Regions from separate parts of the Enterobacter sp. WI-ESBL-E8 genome, predicted to be linked through region 3. Evidence: predicted binding sites of a transcription regulator. Region 3 holds the regulator's gene; each other region holds the start of a gene.
The links. The regulator Fur, encoded in region 3, represses iron uptake genes when iron is present. The targets are predictions, from matches to a motif close to ATAATAATGAGAACNACTATCAA.
Positions count from the first base shown of each region.

Region 1: feoA (ferrous iron transporter A) is a predicted target of Fur. The motif match lies at 2,418-2,440, and genes of this name have one in related genera.
Region 2: ACWHWP_RS16600 (Nramp family divalent metal transporter) is a predicted target of Fur. The motif match lies at 3,004-3,026, and genes of this name have one in related genera.

Region 1 is NZ_JBRWXJ010000001.1:4,633,011-4,640,406, reverse strand. It holds gene feoB (Fe(2+) transporter permease subunit FeoB) at 1-2,119, opposite strand, end outside; gene feoA (ferrous iron transporter A) at 2,150-2,377, opposite strand; gene ACWHWP_RS22175 (Tex family protein) at 2,659-4,989, opposite strand; gene greB (transcription elongation factor GreB) at 5,078-5,551, opposite strand; gene ompR (osmolarity response regulator transcription factor OmpR) at 5,784-6,503, shown strand; gene envZ (two-component system sensor histidine kinase EnvZ) at 6,500-7,396, shown strand, end outside.
Region 2 is NZ_JBRWXJ010000001.1:3,508,749-3,516,144, reverse strand. It holds gene ACWHWP_RS16610 (sensor domain-containing phosphodiesterase) at 1-1,485, shown strand, start outside; gene ACWHWP_RS16605 (NupC/NupG family nucleoside CNT transporter) at 1,529-2,716, opposite strand; gene ACWHWP_RS16600 (Nramp family divalent metal transporter) at 3,066-4,304, shown strand; gene ACWHWP_RS16595 (DUF2502 domain-containing protein) at 4,336-4,680, opposite strand; gene mgrA (L-glyceraldehyde 3-phosphate reductase) at 4,808-5,806, opposite strand; gene ipdC (indolepyruvate decarboxylase) at 5,992-7,396, shown strand, end outside.
Region 3 is NZ_JBRWXJ010000001.1:1,372,124-1,379,519, forward strand. It holds gene glnS (glutamine--tRNA ligase) at 1-1,136, shown strand, start outside; gene chiP (chitoporin ChiP) at 1,583-2,998, shown strand; gene chiQ (ChiQ/YbfN family lipoprotein) at 3,046-3,375, shown strand; gene fur (ferric iron uptake transcriptional regulator) at 3,483-3,929, opposite strand; gene fldA (flavodoxin FldA) at 4,220-4,750, opposite strand; gene ybfE (LexA regulated protein) at 4,906-5,193, opposite strand; gene ybfF (esterase) at 5,322-6,095, opposite strand; gene seqA (replication initiation negative regulator SeqA) at 6,279-6,827, shown strand; gene pgm (phosphoglucomutase (alpha-D-glucose-1,6-bisphosphate-dependent)) at 6,852-7,396, shown strand, end outside.

The sequences.
Region 1 (7,396 bases), 3.3 Mb from region 3:
GCGAGTACGCAATGTTTAACCCCCACAGGATGGAGAAGCCCATCCAGCCGCGGCTGGACTCGCGGGCAATCGCCCCCATCACTGAGATGCACGGAATGTAGAGCAGAACAAAGATGAGGTAGCTATAGGCCGCGGACGCGCTGCCAAATTTCTCGCTCATCACACCCATGGCACCCGTCGCCATTTCACCGTCGCCTTTGCTGGCTTCAATCGGGTTGGCCAGCACGCTCAGGCTGAAGGTGTCCTTCAGGCTCTGCCAGGTTTCCTCTACGGCACCCAGCAGTTCATGACCGAGATGAAACTCTGCCGGATTAAATTCCTGCTCCTGAATGTTCTCTGCGGTGTAGAGCGTGTTCAGAGTGCCGACAACCACCTCTTTCGCCATCGCGCCGGTGAACAGCCCGACGGTTGCCTGCCAGTTATCCTCATGCACGCCAATCGGTTTGAAGACCGGGGTGATGACGCGGCTGACGGAGGCAAGGGCCGAGTTGTTGATGTTATCTGCCGCCTGCCCGCTGAGGGTGAAGCTGTTCAGCGCGCTCAGGAAAATACTGACGATGACAATCACCTTACCGGCGCGCAGCACAAAGCCTTTCAGGCGCTGCCAGGTCTGGATCACCAGGCTTTTCAGGTGCGGCACGTGATACACCGGCAGCTCCATCACAAACGGCGAGGCTTCACCGCGCATGATCGTGTGTTTCAGCATTAAGCCGGTCAGGATCGCCATCACGATGCCCAGCACATACAGCGAGAAGACCGCCAGCGCGCCCTGCTGACCAAAGAAAGCGGCGGCAAAGACGGCAAAGATCGCCAGACGGGCGCCGCAGGACATAAATGGCGCCATCATGATGGTCATCAGACGCTCGCGCGGCGCATCAAGCGTGCGTGCGCCCATCACCGACGGGACGTTACAGCCGAAGCCGACAATCAGCGGGACGAAGGATTTACCCGGCAGGCCCAGCGCCTGCATCAGACGGTCCATCACGAACGCGGCGCGCGCCATGTAGCCGGAGTCTTCCAGGAACGAGAGGAACAGATACATCATGCCGATCTGCGGCACCAGCGGCAGAACGGTGTTGATACCGCCGCCGAGCCCCTGTGCGAGGAAGATGGTTAGCCATTCCGGGAAGTGCAGGGTGTAACCCACCCACTGAATTCCGTGCACGAAGACCGCCACGGAACCGGCATCGAAAATGGGCTGGAGTGCGCCACCGATGTTAATGGCGAGCAGGAACATCACGTACATTACCAGCAGGAAGACGGGCAGGCCGAGGAAGCGGTTAAGCACGACCTTATCCACCGCAGCCGTAAAGCGGCTGGGTTCTGCCGTGAGGGCGTTACTGACCACGTCGCAGATCGAGGCGATGGCCTGGTAGCGCGCATCGGCGATGTGCAGCGCCGGGTCGTCCAGCTCGTCGCGAAGGCGGGCTATCGTTACGTCCAGTTTATCAGCTGCATGCCCGGCGTAAGCGCGGCTATAGATATCGCCTTCCAGCATCTGCAGACCGAGCCACAAACGCTGTTTCGCAGGCATGCTGTTGTCCATCTCCTGCGCCAGCATATTGGCTTCGCGCAGGAGGGGCTTCGCATAATGCACCAGCTCAACGTCGCGATTGCCCGCGTGGCGATCGATGGCCAGCTTCAGCGCATCAATCCCGCGAGCGCGCGTCGAGACCAGCGGAACGACCGGGCACCCGAGGCGCGCGGAGAGGGCATCGACGTCGATGCGCAGCTTTTGTTTCTCCGCAATGTCGAGCATGTTGAGCGCCACGATGCAGGGGATCCCCAGCTCCAGCAGCTGCAGCGTCAGATAAAGGTTACGCTCGAGGTTGGAAGCATCGACCACGTTGATCAGCAGGTCCGCGTCGCCGCCAAGAATATAGTGACAGGCAATTTGCTCATCGAGCGAGGTTTGCGACGAAATGGTGGTTAAGGAATAGGTGCCGGGGAGGTCAACCAGCGTGACCTGGTTGTCGGTCGTCGTGAACTGGCCTTCTTTACGCTCGACCGTTACGCCGGCCCAGTTACCTACGCGCTGGCGGGCCCCCGTCAGCTGGTTAAAAAGCGTGGTCTTGCCGGAATTAGGATTGCCAATTAAGCCAATAGTTAACTTTTTCATTTTTTTAGACTCACTGAAACCGCTGGCTTGTTATCGGGATAAGGCTTCGACTTCAATTAATGCGAGGTCTTTCTTACGCAGTACCAGATTCACGCGGCGGGTTTCGATATGAACCGGATCGCCGAGCGGCGCCACGCGTACCACCTGAAATGACGAGCCGGGCAGCATGCCCAGTGACAGCAGCTTCTGCCGATAGGCAGGGCTAATTTCGCGGGTAAAACCGGTAATCTTCCATGCACTGTCTGGAGTGAATTGCATAATGCCTGATTCCACGAAAGGTTAAATTATCTACTATGGGATGATAATGAGAATAGTTTTTATCAGCAATATTAAAACTGTGACGGAATGTTGTTTGCGGTATTAATTTACGGCCTGTTTGACCTTGCTCAATATTTGCTGAAATGAAGGGAAAACGAAAAGGGGATTATTTGTTAACGGGGTGATAATTAGTGGTTTAAATATGGCTGTGCAATCGGTTTCATATATTACGGCACAATAATATTCCCTCTCCCCTGTGGGGAGAGGGTTAGGGTGAGGGTTTAGCGTTTCTTACCCATCGCTGCCGCCAGCGCATCCATCATCGCGCTGTTGCCTGCTGGCTGGGCATCGCGTCCGCGCGGTTTCGCGGCTTTAGCGGCCGGGCGCTGCTGCTCGCGGCCACCGCCATTGCCGCCACGGCGCGCGTTGGTGTCGCCTGGCTGCTCGTCCAGACGCATGGTCAGGGCGATACGCTTGCGCTGCAGATCCACTTCCAGCACTTTAACCTTCACGATGTCGCCCGCTTTGACCACGGTGTGTGGGTCTTCAACGAACTTGTCGGCAAGGGATGAGATATGCACCAGGCCATCCTGATGCACGCCGATATCCACAAACGCGCCAAAGTTGGTAACGTTCGTTACCGCGCCTTCCAGCACCATGCCCGGCAGCAGATCGTTCATGGTTTCGATGCCGTCGGCAAAGGTCGCCGTTTTGAACTCAGGACGCGGATCGCGGCCCGGTTTTTCCAGCTCTTTGATAATGTCGGTGACGGTTGGCACGCCAAATTTATCGTCGGTGAAATCCACGGCTTTCAGGTTGCGCAGGGCGCTGTTGTCGCCCATCAGGTCTTTCAGCGCCTGCTGGGTGGCGGCCAGAATGCGTTCTACCACCGGGTACGCTTCCGGGTGAACGGTGGAGGCATCCAGCGGGTTATCACCGTGGTTGATGCGCAGGAAACCCGCGCACTGCTCAAACGCTTTTGGTCCGAGACGGCTTACCTTCAGCAGCTGCTGGCGGTTCTGGAACTGGCCGTTCTCATCGCGCCAGGCGACGATGTTCTGCGCCATCATGCGCGTTAAGCCCGCCACGCGGGTCAGCAGAGGAACGGAAGCGGTGTTCAGGTCAACGCCGACGGCGTTTACGCAGTCTTCCACGACCGCATCCAGCTTGCGCGCCAGCTGAGTCTGGCTCACGTCGTGCTGATACTGGCCCACACCGATGGATTTCGGGTCGATCTTCACCAGTTCCGCCAGCGGATCCTGCAGGCGGCGAGCGATAGAGACCGCACCGCGCAGGGAAACGTCCAGGTCCGGGAACTCCTGCGCCGCCAGCTCTGACGCGGAATAGACGGACGCCCCCGCTTCGCTGACGATCACTTTCTGCGCCGTCACTTTCGGGAACTGCTTCTGCACGTCGAGGTAGAAACGTTCGGTTTCGCGGGACGCCGTACCGTTGCCGATGGCGACCAGCTCCACGTTGTACTTCTCGCACAGCGCGGCCACCACGACGGCCGCTTTCGCTGCCTGTCCGGTGTGCGGATAGATGGTGTCGGTAGCCACCAGCTTGCCGGTGCCGTCAACCACGGCCACCTTCACGCCGGTGCGCAGGCCCGGATCGAGACCCATGGTGGCGCGCAGGCCGGCAGGGGCGGCCATCAGCAGATCGTGCAGGTTACGGGCGAAGACGTTAATCGCTTCATCTTCAGCGCGCTCGCGCACGGTGCCCATCAGCTCGGTTTCCAGGTGCATCAGCACCTTGATGCGCCAGGTCCAGCTCACCACGCCTTTGCGCCAGCTGTCTGCCGGGGCGTTGTTCAGGCGCAGGCCAAGATGGTCGATGATGATCTGCTCGCAGTGGCTCTCTTTCGGCGGCTCGTCAAACTGCGGGTCGGCGTTCAGGGAGAGCTGCAGCACGCCTTCGTTGCGGCCTCGGAACATCGCGAGTGCGCGGTGAGAAGGGGTGGTAGAAATCGGTTCGTGGTGATCGAAGTAGTCGCGGAATTTCGCGCCCTCTTCCTCTTTGCCCGCAACGACGGTAGAGACGATGTGTGCGTTCTTCCACAGGTAATCACGCACTTTGGCGAGCAGGGCAGCGTCTTCGGCGAAGCGCTCCATCAGAATGTAGCGTGCGCCATCGAGTGCGGCCTTGGTGTCCGCAACGCCTTTGTCAGCGTCGATAAATTTCGCCGCTTCGGTTTCCGGATCGTGTGACGGCGCGTTCCACAGCAGGTCTGCCAGCGGCTCAAGACCCGCTTCAATCGCAATCTGCCCGCGCGTGCGGCGCTTCGGCTTGTATGGCAGATAGAGGTCTTCGAGTTCGGTTTTGCTCAGGGTGCCGTTAATGGCGCTTTCCAGCTCGCCGGTCAGCTTGCCCTGTTCGCCGATGGATTTGAGGATCGCCTGACGACGTTCTTCCAGCTCGCGCAGATAACCCAGACGGGTCTCCAGGTTACGCAGCTGCGTGTCATCCAGACCGCCGGTGACTTCCTTACGATAGCGCGCAATAAACGGCACGGTGTTCCCTTCATCAAGCAGGCGAACGGCAGCTTCTACCTGTTCGGCTCTGGCCTGAATATCACCCGCAATAATGCGGCAGAGCGAATCTTTCATCATGGCTTTATCATCTGTTGAGTCGAAAAAATCAGGGGATAGTTATACGGGCTGACACGGCAAAATGCCAGCCGGGGAGGGCGCTCTCGGACTATTTAACGTACTCGATTTCGTTCACGTACCAGCTGGCTTCACCGGAAGGGGTCTGAACGACGGCCAGGTCGCCCACTTCCTTTTTCAGCAGCGCGCGGGCCATCGGGGAGTCAATGGAGATGTAATCCTTACGGCCAAAAATTTCATCGTAGCCGACAATGCGAAAACGCAGGGTGTCGCCGTTGTCGTTTTCAATCTCAACCCACGCGCCGAAGAACACTTTACCCTCCTGCTGCGGGGAGTAATCGACAATTTTAAGGTTCTCAAGACATTTGGTCAGATAGCGTACCCGGCGGTCAATCTCACGCAGCCGCTTTTTGTTGTACTGGTAGTCAGCATTTTCGCTGCGATCGCCCAGGCTTGCCGCCCAGGTAACCTTTTTGGTCACTTCAGGACGCTCTTCGCGCCACAGGTAATCCATCTCTTTTTTGAGTTTTTCGTACCCTTCGCGGGTGATCAGGGGCGTTTTCATTGGGTGACCTTCAGACTCGACATCATTGCAAACCTTGCGCACATTACGTATCACATAGCGTAACAGACAGCGTTAATAATGATTTATGTGATGAAATGTGCAGATAAGCTGCTGTTAAATATGCTTTGTAACAATTTCGACTAGAATTTATACCAGAATTAGCTGGTCGAACACGTGCACTTTTTTAGAATACGCTGTTATTAGACTATCCGAACCTTTGGGAGTACACACAATGCAAGAGAACTACAAAATTCTGGTCGTGGATGACGACATGCGCCTGCGTGCGCTGCTGGAGCGTTATCTGACCGAGCAGGGCTTCCAGGTTCGTAGCGTCGCGAACGCTGAGCAGATGGACCGTCTGCTGACCCGTGAATCTTTCCACCTGATGGTTCTCGACCTGATGCTGCCTGGCGAAGACGGGCTCTCTATCTGTCGCCGTCTGCGCAGCCAGAGCAACCCGATGCCGATCATCATGGTGACGGCGAAGGGCGAGGAAGTTGACCGTATCGTTGGCCTCGAAATCGGCGCGGATGACTACATTCCAAAACCGTTTAACCCGCGTGAACTGCTGGCGCGTATTCGCGCCGTGCTGCGTCGTCAGGCGAACGAACTGCCTGGCGCACCGTCGCAGGAAGAAGCCGTTATCGCATTCGGTAAGTTCAAGCTGAATCTCGGCACCCGCGAGATGTTCCGTGAAGACGAGCCTATGCCGCTCACCAGCGGCGAGTTTGCGGTACTGAAGGCGCTGGTCAGCCACCCGCGTGAACCGCTTTCCCGTGACAAGCTGATGAATCTGGCGCGTGGCCGCGAATATTCCGCAATGGAGCGCTCCATCGACGTGCAGATCTCCCGTCTGCGCCGCATGGTGGAAGAAGATCCGGCGCATCCTCGTTATATTCAGACCGTTTGGGGTCTGGGCTACGTATTCGTCCCGGACGGCTCTAAAGCATGAGGCGAATGCGCTTCTCGCCGCGAAGCTCGTTTGCCCGTACCCTGTTACTGATCGTCACCTTGCTGTTCGTCAGCCTGGTGACGACCTACCTGGTCGTGTTGAACTTTGCGATTCTGCCGAGCCTCCAGCAGTTTAATAAGGTCCTGGCATACGAAGTCCGTATGCTGATGACCGATAAGCTGCAGCTGGAAGACGGCACGCAGCTGGTTGTTCCCCCGGCGTTTCGTCGTGAAATCTACCGTGAGCTGGGCATTTCGCTCTACTCCAACGAAGCGGCAGAAGACGCGGGCCTGCGCTGGGCGCAGCACTACGAATTTCTCAGCCAGCAGATGGCGCAGCAGCTGGGCGGCCCAACGGAAGTGCGCGTTGAGGTAAACAAAAGCTCGCCTGTCGTCTGGCTGAAAACCTGGCTGTCACCCAACATCTGGGTGCGGGTTCCGCTGACCGAAATCCATCAGGGCGATTTCTCGCCGCTGTTCCGCTATACCCTGGCGATTATGCTGCTGGCGATAGGCGGTGCCTGGCTGTTTATTCGTATACAGAACCGACCGCTGGTCGACCTGGAGCACGCTGCGCTGCAGGTCGGTAAAGGGATTATACCTCCTCCGCTGCGCGAGTATGGCGCCTCGGAGGTCCGTTCGGTAACGCGTGCGTTTAACCATATGGCGGCAGGTGTGAAGCAGCTGGCGGATGACCGTACGCTGCTGATGGCGGGGGTTAGCCATGACCTGCGCACGCCGCTCACGCGTATTCGCCTGGCGACGGAGATGATGGGGGAAGAGGACGGTTACCTTGCCGAGTCCATTAACAAGGACATCGAAGAGTGTAACGCCATCATCGAGCAGTTTATTGACTACCTGCGCACCGGGCAGGAGATGCCGATGGAGATGGCC
Region 2 (7,396 bases), 2.1 Mb from region 3:
GTCATTGCGGGCTATTTGATGCCGCTGATTTTTATTCTTTTTACCTTAGCGATAAGTCGCCTGACCTATGCGCTTATCTCTCTGCTGTGGGCCGCATCTGCACTCCTGCTGTTGTCCTACAACTACAACTTTCTTAACGGGGTGGAATCGGGCCATTCGCTCTCCTTTATCCTCTCCGTACTTATCTCTTTCGCCATCTGTTTGCTTTACATGTCGCGAATTTACCAGCGCAGCGAGTGGCTGAAGCGGGGATGGCAGAACAGGGCGCTCACCGATCCGCTGACCGGTTTGCCCAATATTCGCGCGCTGGAGGATCATCTTGAGATTCACCCGGATGCAAAAGTAAGTATTCTGCGTATGGATAATCTGGAGTTTTTGAGCCGCCACTACGGGATCCTCATGCGGGTCCATTGCAAACGAACGATTGCCGCGTCGCTTCAGCCGCTTCTGCAAAAAGATGAAGCGCTCTTCCAGCTTCCGGGAAGCGAGCTGGTGCTGGTATTACTGGGGCCGGGAATCGCTGAACGTCTCCAGCATATGGTCGATCGGCTGAACAGCCGCAAGATTTTCTGGAACAATACCGGGCTGGATATCGAGTTTGGCGCGTCCTGGGGAATGGTTGAAAACGGTGAAAAGCTGCACCACACGCTGGGGCAACTGAGCTGGCTGGCTGAGCAATCCTGCGGCGAGCACAACGTTCTTGCGCTCACGAATAGCATCGAAGCGGCATCAGGACAAACGACTGAGCGCGTGCTGATGCTGGCGCGGATTAAGCATGCCCTGGAGGCCGGTCAGTTCCATTTATACGCACAGCCCATCCAGAAGGCCGACGGCAGCGGTTACTACGAAATCCTGACGCGTATGGAAAGCGAGGGAGAGATGATTACCCCCGATCGCTTTATTCCGCTGATTGCCCAGTTCAACCTGAGCCACCGGTTCGATATGTACGTCATGGAAAAATTACTGGCGTGGCTGCGCGATCATCCTGCGACGCAGGCCGGTGCCCGCTTCTCCGTCAATCTGATGCCGCTAACGCTGATGCAAAAAGAGGTCGCTGGCGAGATTTGCGCGCTCTTTGAGCAGTACGGTATCGCGCCTCAGGCCGTCGTTCTTGAAATCACCGAGGAGCAGGCCTTCTCTAATTCAGGAAGCAGTATCAGCAATCTCCAGCAACTGCGGGATTACGGTTTCCGGATTGCCATTGATGATTTTGGTACGGGCTACGCGAACTATGAGCGCCTCAGACGCCTGCAGGCGGACATCATTAAAATTGACGGCTGCTTTGTGAAAGACATTTGTACCGATGACATGGATGCGATGATCGTGCAATCAATGTGTAATCTGGCGAAGACAAAATCGCTGTGCGTAGTTGCTGAATATGTAGAAACACCGGCGCAGCGCGAGATGCTGCTCCGCTTTGGTGTGGACTACCTGCAGGGGTATCTGATAGGCAAACCCAAACCGCTGGAAGAATTACGGGCATAAAAAAACCGGGAGCCAGGCTCCCGGTTTTTTTTAACGGTAAACGTTACAGAACCAGTGCCGCGATAGAAGCAGACAGGACGCTCACCAGGGTAGAACCGTAAACCAGTTTCAGGCCAAAGCGAGAAACCACGTTACCCTGTTCTTCGTTCAGACCTTTAATCGCACCGGCGATGATACCGATGGACGAGAAGTTCGCGAAGGAGACCAGGAACACGGACAGAATGCCTTCCGCGCGCGGAGAAAGCGTGCTGGCGATTTTCTGCAGATCCATCATCGCAACGAATTCGTTAGAAACCAGTTTGGTCGCCATGATACTGCCCACCTGCAGCGCTTCGTGAGCCGGAACACCCATCACCCATGCAACAGGGTAGAAGATGTAGCCCAGAATTCCCTGGAAGGAGATACCCAGCACCGCAGCGAACAGGGCGTTCAGCGCAGAAATCAGCGCAATGAAGCCGATCAGCATAGCGGCAACGATAACCGCCACTTTGAAACCGGCCAGGATGTATTCACCCAGCATTTCGAAGAAGCTCTGGCCTTCATGCAGGTTGGACATCTGGATGTTTTCTTCGCTGGCGTCAACGCGGTACGGGTTGATCAGTGACAGAACGATAAAGGTGCTGAACATGTTCAGAACCAGCGCAGCAACAACATACTTCGGCTCCAGCATGGTCATATACGCGCCCACGATAGACATGGAAACGGTAGACATTGCGGTTGCTGCCATGGTGTACATGCGGTTGCGGGACATTTTGCCGAGAATATCTTTATACGCGATGAAGTTCTCAGACTGACCGAGGATCAGGGAACTTACGGCGTTGAATGATTCCAGCTTACCCATGCCGTTCACTTTGGATAACAGGAAACCAATTCCACGAATAACGAACGGCAGAACGCGGATGTGCTGCAGAATACCGATAAGCGCGGAGATAAAGACGATTGGGCACAGAACCTTCAGGAAGAAGAACGCCAGACCTTCGTCGTTCATTTTACCGAAGACAAAGTTCGTCCCTTCGTTGGCGAATCCGAGCAGTTTTTCGAACATTTCGGAGAAGCCTTTCACGAAGCCGAGGCCGACGTTGGAGTTCAGGAAGAACCACGCAAGTAAAACTTCAATGACCAGCAGCTGGACAACATAACGAATACGAATTTTTTTGCGGTCTGTGCTGACCAGCAATGCAAGTGCAGTAACGACAACAAGTGCCAGGACAAAATGAAGGACGCGGTCCATATTTGCTCCAAATATGAGGCAGGTTTAATTTTCGTGCACATTCTATGTAACAAGCGAAAAGAAAACGAGATCAAGGACACACTATAGTTACATCCTGTGACGAGTCTCAAAAATAGTGATCCACAATACATTTTTGTTATGTTAGGTAAATGAGTGAAAAGTTAAGTTTGTGTGCTAGTCTTCACAAAAGAGCGCGCGATTTCGCTTTCTGTTAAATCGCCCCCGCTTACCCGCCCGTCTATCGTTCAAAGCTATCAGAGAAATCACTGTAAACTTCGCAAATGATCTTGATAATCATTCTCATTTTGATAGCATTAAACATAGCAAAGGCTATATTTCAGAGGCAGAAATGACAAACAGTCGCGTAGAGGGTAGCAGTAGCAGAGCAGCGCGCAAGTTGCGGTTCGCATTAATGGGACCTGCGTTCATCGCTGCCATTGGCTATATCGATCCAGGTAACTTTGCGACCAACATTCAGGCCGGGGCCAGCTTCGGCTATAAGCTGCTGTGGGTGGTTGTCTGGGCTAACCTGATGGCAATGCTGATTCAGATGCTCTCCGCAAAGCTGGGGATTGCCACCGGTAAAAACCTGGCGGAGCAAATTCGCGACCATTATCCGCGTCCGGCCGTCTGGCTCTACTGGGTTCAGGCGGAAATCATCGCCATGGCAACGGACCTCGCTGAATTTATCGGCGCGGCGATCGGCTTTAAGCTGATTCTGGGCGTGTCGCTGTTGCAGGGGGCGGTACTGACCGGGATTGCCACGTTCCTGATCCTGATGCTGCAGCGTCGCGGTCAAAAACCGCTGGAGAAGGTCATCGGCGGTCTGCTGCTGTTTGTCGCGGCGGCCTACATCGTCGAGCTGATTTTCTCCCAACCGAATCTGGCGCAGCTCGGTAAAGGGATGGTGATCCCAAGCCTGCCAACCTCGGAAGCGGTGTTCCTGGCCGCCGGGGTGTTGGGGGCGACCATCATGCCGCATGTGATTTACCTGCACTCCTCCCTGACCCAGCATCTCCACGGTGGGACGCGTAAAGAACGTTATTCCGCAACCAAGTGGGATGTGGCTATCGCCATGACCATCGCGGGGTTTGTGAATCTGGCGATGATGGCTACCGCAGCCGCCGCTTTCCACTTTAACGGCCATACCGGCATCGCCGATCTTGACCAGGCTTATCTCACGCTGGAGCCGCTGCTGAGCCATGCAGCCGCCACGATATTTGGTTTGAGCCTGGTGGCCGCCGGTCTGTCTTCGACGGTGGTGGGCACGCTGGCAGGCCAGGTGGTGATGCAGGGATTTGTCCGGTTCCATATTCCGCTGTGGGTGCGTCGCTCCGTCACCATGCTGCCGTCATTTATCGTGATTCTGATGGGGCTCGATCCCACACGAATTCTGGTTATGAGCCAGGTATTGCTGAGCTTTGGTATCGCGCTGGCGCTGGTGCCGCTGCTGATCTTTACCAGCAACAAAACCCTGATGGGCGAGCTGGTCAACTCAACGCTGGTAAAACGGGCCGGATGGGCCATTGTGGTGGTGGTGGTGGCATTGAACCTGTGGCTGTTGATTGGAACCGCGCTGGGGCTTTAACAAAAAAAGGCGCCGCGTGGCGCCTTTTTGATTAGTGATGATGGCCGTGACCATGGCCTTTGCCGTGACCCCAGCCGCCGCGGCGGTCGTCACGATCGTTCCAGCCTTCACGGTAACCGCGCTCATACGCTTTGTCTTTATACCAGCCACGGTGTCTGCCGTTATCATGTTTCCACCAGCGATCGCCGCGCCACTCATAGTGACGATGCCAGTAGTCACGGTCGCGCCAGTAGCCACCGTCCCAGTATCTGCCGTAGTCGTCACGATCGCCAATTTGTAATTTTACTGATGGCAACAGGGTGATTTCGCCCGCAGTGGCGATCAGCGGGGCTGATGAAGCCAGTAATACCGCTGCAAGAATCAGTGACCTGAACATACTCTTTCTCCTTCACGATCGGGGCCTTTGATGGGCCTGTTAACGCAATATTACGAGTTGGTAAAGGCTCGTTTCATCGCCTCAACTCCGAATTCCTGAGTAAGAGCACTTTTTGCTAAAAGTGATTTTATTTTGAGCCGCTCAGGATGGCTTCAATACGGGCCAGCTCTTCGGCGGAGAAATGGCGGTTTTCCAGCATACACGCGGCATCGTCAATCTGGGCGACTTTGCTCGCGCCAATCAGTACAGACGTCACCGATTCGTGGCGTAATATCCAGGCCAGCGCCATCTGCGACAGCTTCTGGCCTCTGCCTTCCGCCAGCGCGTTGAGTTGTCTTACCTTCTCCAGCTTCTCTTCGGTAATCTGCTCCGGGTTGAGGAACTTACTGCCGCTTGCCGCGCGGGAGTCTGCGGGAATGCCGTCCAGATAGCGGTTGGTCAGTTGTCCCCCGGCCAGCGGCGAGAAGGGAATACAGCCAACCCCTTTTTCCTGCAATACGTCCAGCAATCCCGCTTCCGGTGCACGCTCAAACATGGAGTATTTCGGCTGGTGGATCAGGCAGGGGGTTCCGAGGTCATTAAGGATATCAATCGCCTGGCGGGCCAGATCGGCCGGGTAGTTGGATAACCCGACATACAGGGCTTTTCCCTGACGCACCGCGTGGTCAAGCGCTTTCATGGTTTCCAGCAGCGGCGTTTGTGGGTCGGGACGGTGGTGATAAAAGATATCTACATACTCCAGCCCCATGCGCTTCAGGCTTTGATCCAGGCTTGCCAGCAGGTATTTGCGTGACCCCCAGTCGCCATACGGGCCATCCCACATGGTATACCCCGCTTTGGTTGAAACGATCAGCTCGTCGCGCCAGGGCAGAAAATCCTCCTGCAAAATCCGTCCGAAATTACGTTCGGCGGATCCCGGTGGCGGGCCATAGTTGTTGGCAAGGTCGAAATGCGTAATACCCAGATCGAACGCGCGCTGTAAAAGTTGACGGCTGTTTTCGATAAGCGTGGTATCGCCAAAATTATGCCACAGCCCAAGCGAGATGGCGGGCAATCTGAGTCCGCTTTGCCCGCAGCGGCGATACTCCATTGTCTGATAACGACTTTTGTTCGGCTGATAACCCATTCTTATGACCTCTGGCGCTGAAGAGAAAAATCAGTGTATGCGTTTACATTAACGTGAAAAAAAGCAGCATAGCGCAGCATTTTTTGTAAAGCATTCTTTCCATGCCCTTCTTAGCGCCAATTCTGGACAGCCATCACGCTTCTTTAATACTCAAGGTGAGGTCAACATTAGAAGGATACCTGTTCATGCGTACCCCATACTGCGTCGCCGATTACCTGCTGGACCGTCTTACAGATTGTGGAGCCGATCATCTGTTTGGCGTGCCGGGCGACTATAACCTGCAGTTTCTCGACCACGTGATAGACAGCCCAGATATCTGTTGGGTGGGCTGTGCCAACGAGTTAAACGCCTCTTATGCCGCTGACGGATATGCCCGATGTAAGGGCTTCGCCGCGCTGCTGACGACATTTGGCGTAGGAGAGTTAAGCGCCATGAACGGCATTGCGGGCAGCTATGCCGAGCACGTGCCGGTACTGCATATTGTGGGGGCGCCAGGCATGGCGTCACAGCAGCGAGGGGAACTGCTGCACCATACGTTGGGTGACGGTGAGTTTCGTCACTTTTACCATATGAGCGAACCGATCACTGCCGCACAGGCGATCCTGACCGAACAAAACGCCTGCTATGAGATTGATCGGGTGTTAACTACCATGCTCCGGGAACGTCGCCCCGGCTATCTGATGCTGCCTGCCGATGTGGCAAAAAAAGCCGCCACGCCTCCTGTAAACGCTCTCACTCTCAGGCATGCGCATGCCGATAGCGCTTGCCTGAAGGCGTTCCGGGATGCCGCCGAGAGCAAGCTGGCCATGAGCAAGCGTACTGCGCTGCTGGCCGATTTCCTTGTCCTGCGCCATGGACTGAAACATGCACTACAGAAATGGGTCAAAGAAGTGCCGATGGCGCACGCCACCATGCTGATGGGCAAAGGCATATTTGACGAGCGTCACGCGGGTTTTTACGGGACGTACAGCGGTTCTGCAAGCGCCGGCGCGGTAAAAGAGGCGATTGAAGGGGCGGATACGGTGCTGTGCATCGGCACGCGATTTACCGATACCCTGACCGCTGGCTTCACTCACCAGTTGACCCCGTCGCAAACGATAGAAGTTCAGCCTCATGCCGCCCGCGTCGGGGATATCTGGTTTACCGGTATTCCTATGCTTCAGGCGATTGAGACGCTGGTGGAACTGTGCAAGCAGCACGTGCACGGTACGCCTGCGCCGTCGTCTCAAAGTGCAATGGCCTACCCGCAGCCGGACGGCTCGCTGACGCAGGAGAATTTCTGGAGAACGCTGCAAACGTTTATTCGCCCGGGAGACATTATTCTTGCGGATCAGGGCACTTCGGCCTTCGGCGCGATCGATCTTCGACTTCCGGCAGACGTGAACTTTATCGTCCAGCCGCTGTGGGGGTCGATTGGCTACACGCTGGCAGCGGCATTCGGCGCGCAAACGGCCTGCCCGAACCGGCGCGTGATTGTGCTGACGGGGGACGGCGCGGCGCAGCTCACCATCCAGGAGCTCGGCTCGATGCTGCGGGATAAACAGCGCCCCATCATTCTGGTTCTTAACAACGAAGGGTATACGGTGGAAA
Region 3 (7,396 bases):
ATATGGCGTCTCCGTTCATCGTGATGCGCGATCCGGTGCTGTACCGCATTAAATTTGCTGAACACCACCAGACCGGTAACAAGTGGTGCATCTACCCGATGTACGACTTCACCCATTGCATCAGCGATGCGCTGGAAGGCATCACCCACTCCCTGTGTACGCTGGAGTTCCAGGACAACCGTCGTCTGTACGACTGGGTACTGGATAACATCACCATTCCCGTGCATCCGCGTCAGTACGAGTTCTCTCGTCTGAATCTGGAATACACCGTGATGTCCAAGCGTAAGCTGAACTTGCTGGTGACCGACAAGCACGTTGAGGGCTGGGACGACCCGCGTATGCCGACCATCTCTGGTCTGCGTCGTCGTGGTTATACTGCCGCGTCTATTCGTGAGTTCTGCAAACGTATCGGCGTGACCAAGCAGGACAACACCATTGAAATAGCTTCTCTGGAATCCTGCATTCGCGAAGACCTCAACGAAAACGCACCGCGTGCGATGGCGGTCATCGACCCGGTGAAGCTGGTTATCGAGAACTATCCGCAGGGTGAAAGCGAGCTGGTCTCCATGCCTAACCATCCGAATAAACCGGAAATGGGCAGCCGCGACGTGCCGTTCAGCGGTGAAATCTGGATCGACCGTGCTGACTTCCGCGAAGAAGCCAACAAGCAGTACAAGCGTCTGGTGTTGGGTAAAGAGGTGCGTCTGCGTAATGCCTACGTCATCAAGGCAGAGCGCGTAGAGAAAGACGCGGAAGGTAACATCACCACCATCTTCTGTTCATATGACGCTGAAACGCTGAGTAAAGATCCGGCGGACGGCCGCAAGGTGAAAGGCGTTATTCACTGGGTGAGCGCATCCCACGCGCTGCCGGTGGAAATTCGTCTGTACGATCGTCTGTTCAGCGTGCCTAACCCGGGTGCTGCTGAAGACTTCCTGGCGACCATCAACCCGGAATCTCTGGTGATCAAGCAGGGTTATGCGGAGCCTTCCCTGAAAGCCGCTGAAGCGGGTAAAGCGTTCCAGTTCGAGCGTGAAGGTTACTTCTGCCTGGACAGCCGTTACAGCACGGCGGAAAAACCGGTATTTAACCGTACCGTGGGTCTGCGTGATACCTGGACCAAAATCGGCGAATAATAACGCTGCATTGGTCAATGAGAGACAAACGCCGCTTATTGCGGCGTTTTTTTATTTAACGATCATATCGTTAAAGCAGGGGGGTAATAATATCGTGGAAAATATCAGGTCAATGTGGTGCTACTTATTTTTCTGAAAAAAGTTTGTTTTTTATCATCAATACGCAATTTGTAAAAAGTAACAGCAATTAACGATCTTACCCTCTGAAATTTAATGGCTTGCCCCGCCAAATCTCGCCCTCCGGTAAATGTTACAAAGCACTACCAATTATGTGCACTTCGTCATAATCCTGACTTTTGTCCGCTGAAAAGCATTGATAATTCGCGTCGCGAAAAATAACCTAAAGACGGTAGTTAATTCGAGGGTATTTATAACTACCCCTGACCATTTGGTCTTTTTTATTTTCGCCGTTTCAGGCGTTTTAATTCGTCAAAGAGGAATAATCTATGCGTACGTTCAGTGGCAAACGTAGTGCGCTGGCGCTGGCTATTGCCGGTGTGACAGCAATGTCGGGCCTGGTCGTTACACCAGAGGCGAAAGCCGCGGGTTTCATCGAAGATTCTACCCTCACGGGCGGTATTTATTACTGGCAGCGTGAACGTGACCGTAAAGACGTCACTGAAGACAAATACAAAACTAACCTTTCTCACTCCACCTGGAACGCCAACCTGGACTTCCAGTCGGGTTATGCCGCGGATATGTTCGGTCTGGATATTGCTGCGTTCACGGCAATCGAAATGGCGGAAAACGGCGACAGCGGCCACCCGAACGAAATTGCCTTCTCCTCCAGCAACAAAGCCTATAAAGAAGACTGGTCCGGGGATAAGAGCGGAATCAGCCTTTATAAGGCCGCAGCGAAATTTAAATACGGCCCGGTGTGGGCGCGCGGTGGCTATATTCAGCCCACCGGCCAGACGCTGTTAGCGCCGCACTGGAGCTTTATGCCAGGCACCTATCAGGGTGCAGAAGCCGGGGCTAACTTTGACTACGGTGATGCGGGTGCGTTGAGCTTCTCTTATATGTGGACCAACGAGTATAAAGCACCGTGGCATATCGAAATGGACAAGTTCTACCAGGGCGATCGTAAAACGCGGGTAGATTATCTTCATTCTCTTGGTGCTAAGTACGATTTCAAAAATAATCTGGTGCTGGAAGCGGCATTTGGTCAGGCACAAGGATACATGGACCAGTATTTTGCCAAAGCATCTTATAAGTTCGATATCGCCGGAAGCCCACTTTCGACCAGCTATCAATTCTATGGTGCGCGAGATAAAGCAGACGCACAAAATAACCTGCGTACCAACGATGAAGTGGCACTTGCCAGGGACTTATATGACGGCACGGCCTGGCTGCAAGCTTTAACCTTTGGCTACAAGATTGGCCAGGTGGATCTACGTCTTGAAGGCACGTGGGTCAAAGCTGATGGTAATCAGGGCTTCTTCTTACAGCGCATGACACCAACCTATGCATCTTCTAACGGTCGCCTGGATATCTGGTGGGATAACCGTTCTGACTTTAACGCCAATGGTGAAAAAGCAGTCTTCTTCGGGGCGATGTACGATCTCAAAAACTGGAATCTTGCAGGTTGGTCAGTGGGGGCTTCCTATGCTTACGGTTGGGATGCTAAACCAAGTAGTGCCCCAATCTACGATCAGAGCCAGCGCCTGAAGGAATCCGCCTATAGTCTGGATGCTGCGTATGTACTGCAGGATGGAAGAGCCAAGGGCACAATGTTCAAACTGCACTTCACCCAGTATGACAACCATTCTGACCTGCCTAGCTACGGTGGCGGATATAACAACATCTTCCAGGATGAACGTGACGTGAAATTCATGGTTATCGCACCGTTCACCATCTTCTGATGAATCGTCCGGCGGGTTAGCGCCCGCCGGACCGGAGACTGCACATGATGAAAAAAATTGTAATTGTCGCGCTGCTGGCGTCGGGGCTGGTGGCGTGTTCTCAGAGCCAGGCGCCTAAAGAAGATTCCCGGCTGAAGGAAGCTTATAGCGCGTGCATCAATACCGCTGAAGGCTCGCCGGAGAAAATTCAGGCCTGCCAGAGCGTGTTGAATGTGCTGAAAAAAGAGAAGGCGCATGAGCAGTTCGCAACGCAGGAAAATGTTCGCGTGATGGATTACCAGGCCTGTATCCAGGCGCGTAAAACCGGTAACGATCAGGAAGTGGCGAAGCGTTGCGACCAGATCTGGAAAGAGATCCGCAGCAATAACAGTAACTAACCTGCTGTTACCATGCCCGGTGGCGCTATGCTTACCGGGCTTTTTTATACCTGAAAACAGGCGAAAAAAAAGCCAACCTTGCGGCTGGCTCAGAGTATGAAGACTGATTATTTTGCGTCGTGCGCGTGGTCATCTTCGCGGCAGTCGCCTTCAGCGCAGTGACCGTAAAGGTACAGGCTGTGGTTGGTCAGGCGGATGCCATGACGTGCGGCGATTTCACGCTGGCGTGATTCAATGGAATCATCGCTAAATTCAATGACCTTGCCGCAATCGAGGCAGATCAGGTGATCGTGGTGCTGCTGCTGGGTCAGTTCGAAAACAGATTTACCACCTTCGAAATTATGACGGGTAACAATGCCCGCGTCATCAAACTGGTTCAGCACGCGATAGACGGTAGCCAGCCCAATCTCTTCACCCATGTCGATAAGACGTTTATAGAGGTCTTCCGCACTGACATGGTGATTGTCTGGACCCTGAAGCACTTCGAGGATTTTTAACCGAGGAAGCGTAACTTTCAGGCCAGCCTTCTTTAATGCGGTATTGTTGTCAGTCATGCGGAATCTGTCCTGTTGCTAAACGATTCACTTCTGTAGGAAGTGACAGAAAATGCACCCGGGATAATGCGTCTCATTATAGAACTGCCATGGCTAAATGAAAACTGCAAGTCTCAGGCAAAATATGCTTATAAAAACGTGGTATCACCAACAAACTTGCTCAATGGAAAACCACGTTTATCAGGGAGACATTGTACAGGTCTGGGCGAAAAAGTTAAAAGATTGTAGCGATTAATTTAATCGGTTTGACCTAGAGCATGGGCGCAGCCGCCGCTGCGCCGCGATAAAAATCAGGCGTTAAGAATATCGTCCAGGTGCAGTTCCTCACGGATCTGCTTAACCCATTTCTCAACGCGCTCTGCCGTCAGCTCTGGCTGACGGTCTTCGTCAATGGCCAGACCCACGAAATGATCGTCATCGGCCAGGCCTTTAGACGCTTCGAAGTGGTAACCGGCAGTTGGCCAGTGGCCAACGATCACGGCGCCATTCGGCTCAATGATGTCGCGGATAGTCCCCAGCGCGTCACAGAAGTACTCGGCGTAGTCTTCCTGATCGCCGCAGCCAAACAGGGCGACCAGCTTACCGTTGAAGTCGACTTCTTCCAGCGTCGGGAAGAAATCATCCCAGTCGCACTGGGCTTCACCGTAGTACCACGTTGGAATACCCAGCAGAAGAATGTCATAGCCTTCGAGATCTTCTTTGCTGCTCTTGGCGATGTCATGCACATCAGCAACGTCTTTACCGAGCTGTTTTTGAATGTTTTTTGCGATATTTTCGGTATTGCCGGTATCACTGCCAAAGAAAATGCCGATGATTGCCATGAGTAAAATAACCTCTTGAAACTTAATAGTATGGTGGCGCAATTCGGCCACGGATAAGGGCAATAATAGCAGAACTGGCAACCCTGCGGAAACAGCTATCGCGCAGGACTGCACTCCGTGCTACATGAAAAGGGCGATAAAGGGGATTTTCAGACTTATGCCTGGCTGCGTAACGTCTCAAGCTGGGCGATCAACATCTCTTCAATGAGCTCGCTGCGGCTGATATTTCGCGCGTCAGCCAGCTCGTTAAGCGCATCGACGGCGTCGGCGTTAAGCTTCAGTTCGACACGCTTAAGCCCACGATTTTTATCGCGTTTAAGCTGGTTGCGTTTATTGATACGCAGCTGTTCATCGCGCGAAAGCGGATTCGTCTTGGGTCGTCCCGGTCGACGTTCATTCGCGAACAGATCTAGTGTCGTACGGTCCGTTTGTTCTTTGGCCATGATTCTGAGACTTCGGGGGAAACACGCCGCCCTGCTAATGCCCGGGCGATAAGCGCGCCATCATACATCACCAAAAACGGCACGCCAACGACTGGAAGCCCGCAGCCTTCCAGTCGCTCTCTTTTTAATCAATTCGCAGTATCAGCGAGATAGCGGCGAATGGCGCGCAGCACGGCGTCAGGTTTTTCTGCATGAACCCAGTGTCCGGCCCCGGCAATCACGTGGGCGCGCGCCTGCGGGAATTGTGCCAGCAAGGTGTCGCGGTACGCGTCGGTAACATAAGGAGAGTTACCGCCACGAATGAAGAGGGTAGGGTGTGGCCAGGCAGGTACCGTTTCCCAGCCAACGATATTGTTGTACTGCTCCCAGAGCACCGGCACGTTAAAACGCCATTTTCCGTCAACAAACGACTTCAGCAGGAATTGCACAACGCCTTCTTCATCAAGATGGTCACTCATGACCGCAGCCGCCTGCTGGCGGGTCGCGACACCCGCTTCAGTGACCGCATTGATGGCGGCAAAAATCTCGTCGTGTCGGCGGACGTCATAATCCACGGGCGCAACATCAATTACCACCAGGCCGTTAATACGCTCCGGCGCAAGCGCCGTCAGGGCCATCACCGCTTTGCCGCCCATTGAATGCCCGATGAGCGTCACCTTCTGCAGGCCGTTGGCGTCCAGCGTATCCAGCAGATCCTGTGCCATCGCGGCATAGGTCATCTCGTCTGAACGCCCGGAAAGACCGTGATTGCGCATATCGACCTGTAAAATATCGTGATCGGTAACCAGATCGCGCGCCAGCACGCCCAGGTTATCCAGGCTGCCAAAAAGCCCGTGAACCAGTACGATGGGAGAATTATTGTTCGGCGATTGTGCAGTTTGCGCTCGGGTATTCAATTTCATGGCAAAGTTCTTTTTTTACGTATGTCAGGTTAGGGTATCATGTTGACCATTCTGCCGCCCGGCTGCAAGGTTCCAGTTTAATCTGACTTTTGCTGCCAACCAGGTTTGACGCTATCCGCTGTTGGGATTTGACCCTATAATCCCAATGACTTGTATTCAGATAAGAAATCGCACTGGATTAAGATGAAAACAATCGAAGTTGATGACGAACTCTATCAGTATATTGCCAGCCAGACGCGGCATATCGGGGAGAGCGCGTCCGACATTTTACGGCGCATGCTTAAAATTTCCGCCGCTTCACAGCCTGCTACCCCAGTCACCAAAGATGTCGTGTCTCAGCCGAGCGTTGTTGCACAGGCTAAACCTGCCGTGACACCGGCAAAAGATAAAGTGCGCGCGATGCGCGAGCTGCTGCTGTCCGATGAATATGCGGAGCAGAAAAAGGCGGTTAACCGCTTTATGCTGGTGCTGTCTACACTTTATTCACTGGATAACAAGGCGTTTGCTGAAGCGACCGAGTCGCTGCACGGTCGTACTCGCGTCTATTTCGCGGGTGACGAGCAGACGCTGCTGCAAAATGGCAACCAAACCAAACCTAAACATGTCCCAGGCACCCCGTACTGGGTGATCACCAATACCAATACGGGCCGCAAGTGCAGCATGGTTGAACATATCATGCAGTCCATGCAGTTCCCGGCGGAATTGATTGAAAAGGTTTGCGGTACAATTTAACCCTTGCATCAGAAGGACCCGGTAATGGCAAATCACAGCCGTGCAGGCCAACCTGCACAACAAAGCGATTTGATTAACGTCGCTCAGCTGACCGCGCAGTATTACGTGCTGAAACCGGTCGTGGGCAACGCAGAACACGCAGTGAAGTTTGGTACATCTGGTCACCGCGGCAGCGCGGCGCGCCACAGCTTTAACGAACCGCACATTCTGGCCATTGCTCAGGCCATTGCGGAAGAGCGCGCTAAAAACGGCGTTACCGGTCCATGCTACGTGGGCAAAGACACCCATGCGCTGTCTGAACCGGCGTTCATCTCTGTTGTGGAAGTGCTGGCCGCAAACGGCGTTGATGTGATTGTTCAGGAGAACAACGGTTTCACCCCAACGCCTGCGGTGTCGAACGCTATCCTGGTGCACAACAAAAAAGGTGGCGCGCTGGCTGACGGGATCGTTATCACGCCATCCCATAACCCACCGGAAGACGGCGGCATCAAATACAACCCACCTAACGGTGGCCCGGCAGACACCAACGTCACCAAAGTGGTGGAAGACCGTGCAAATGCCCTGCTGGC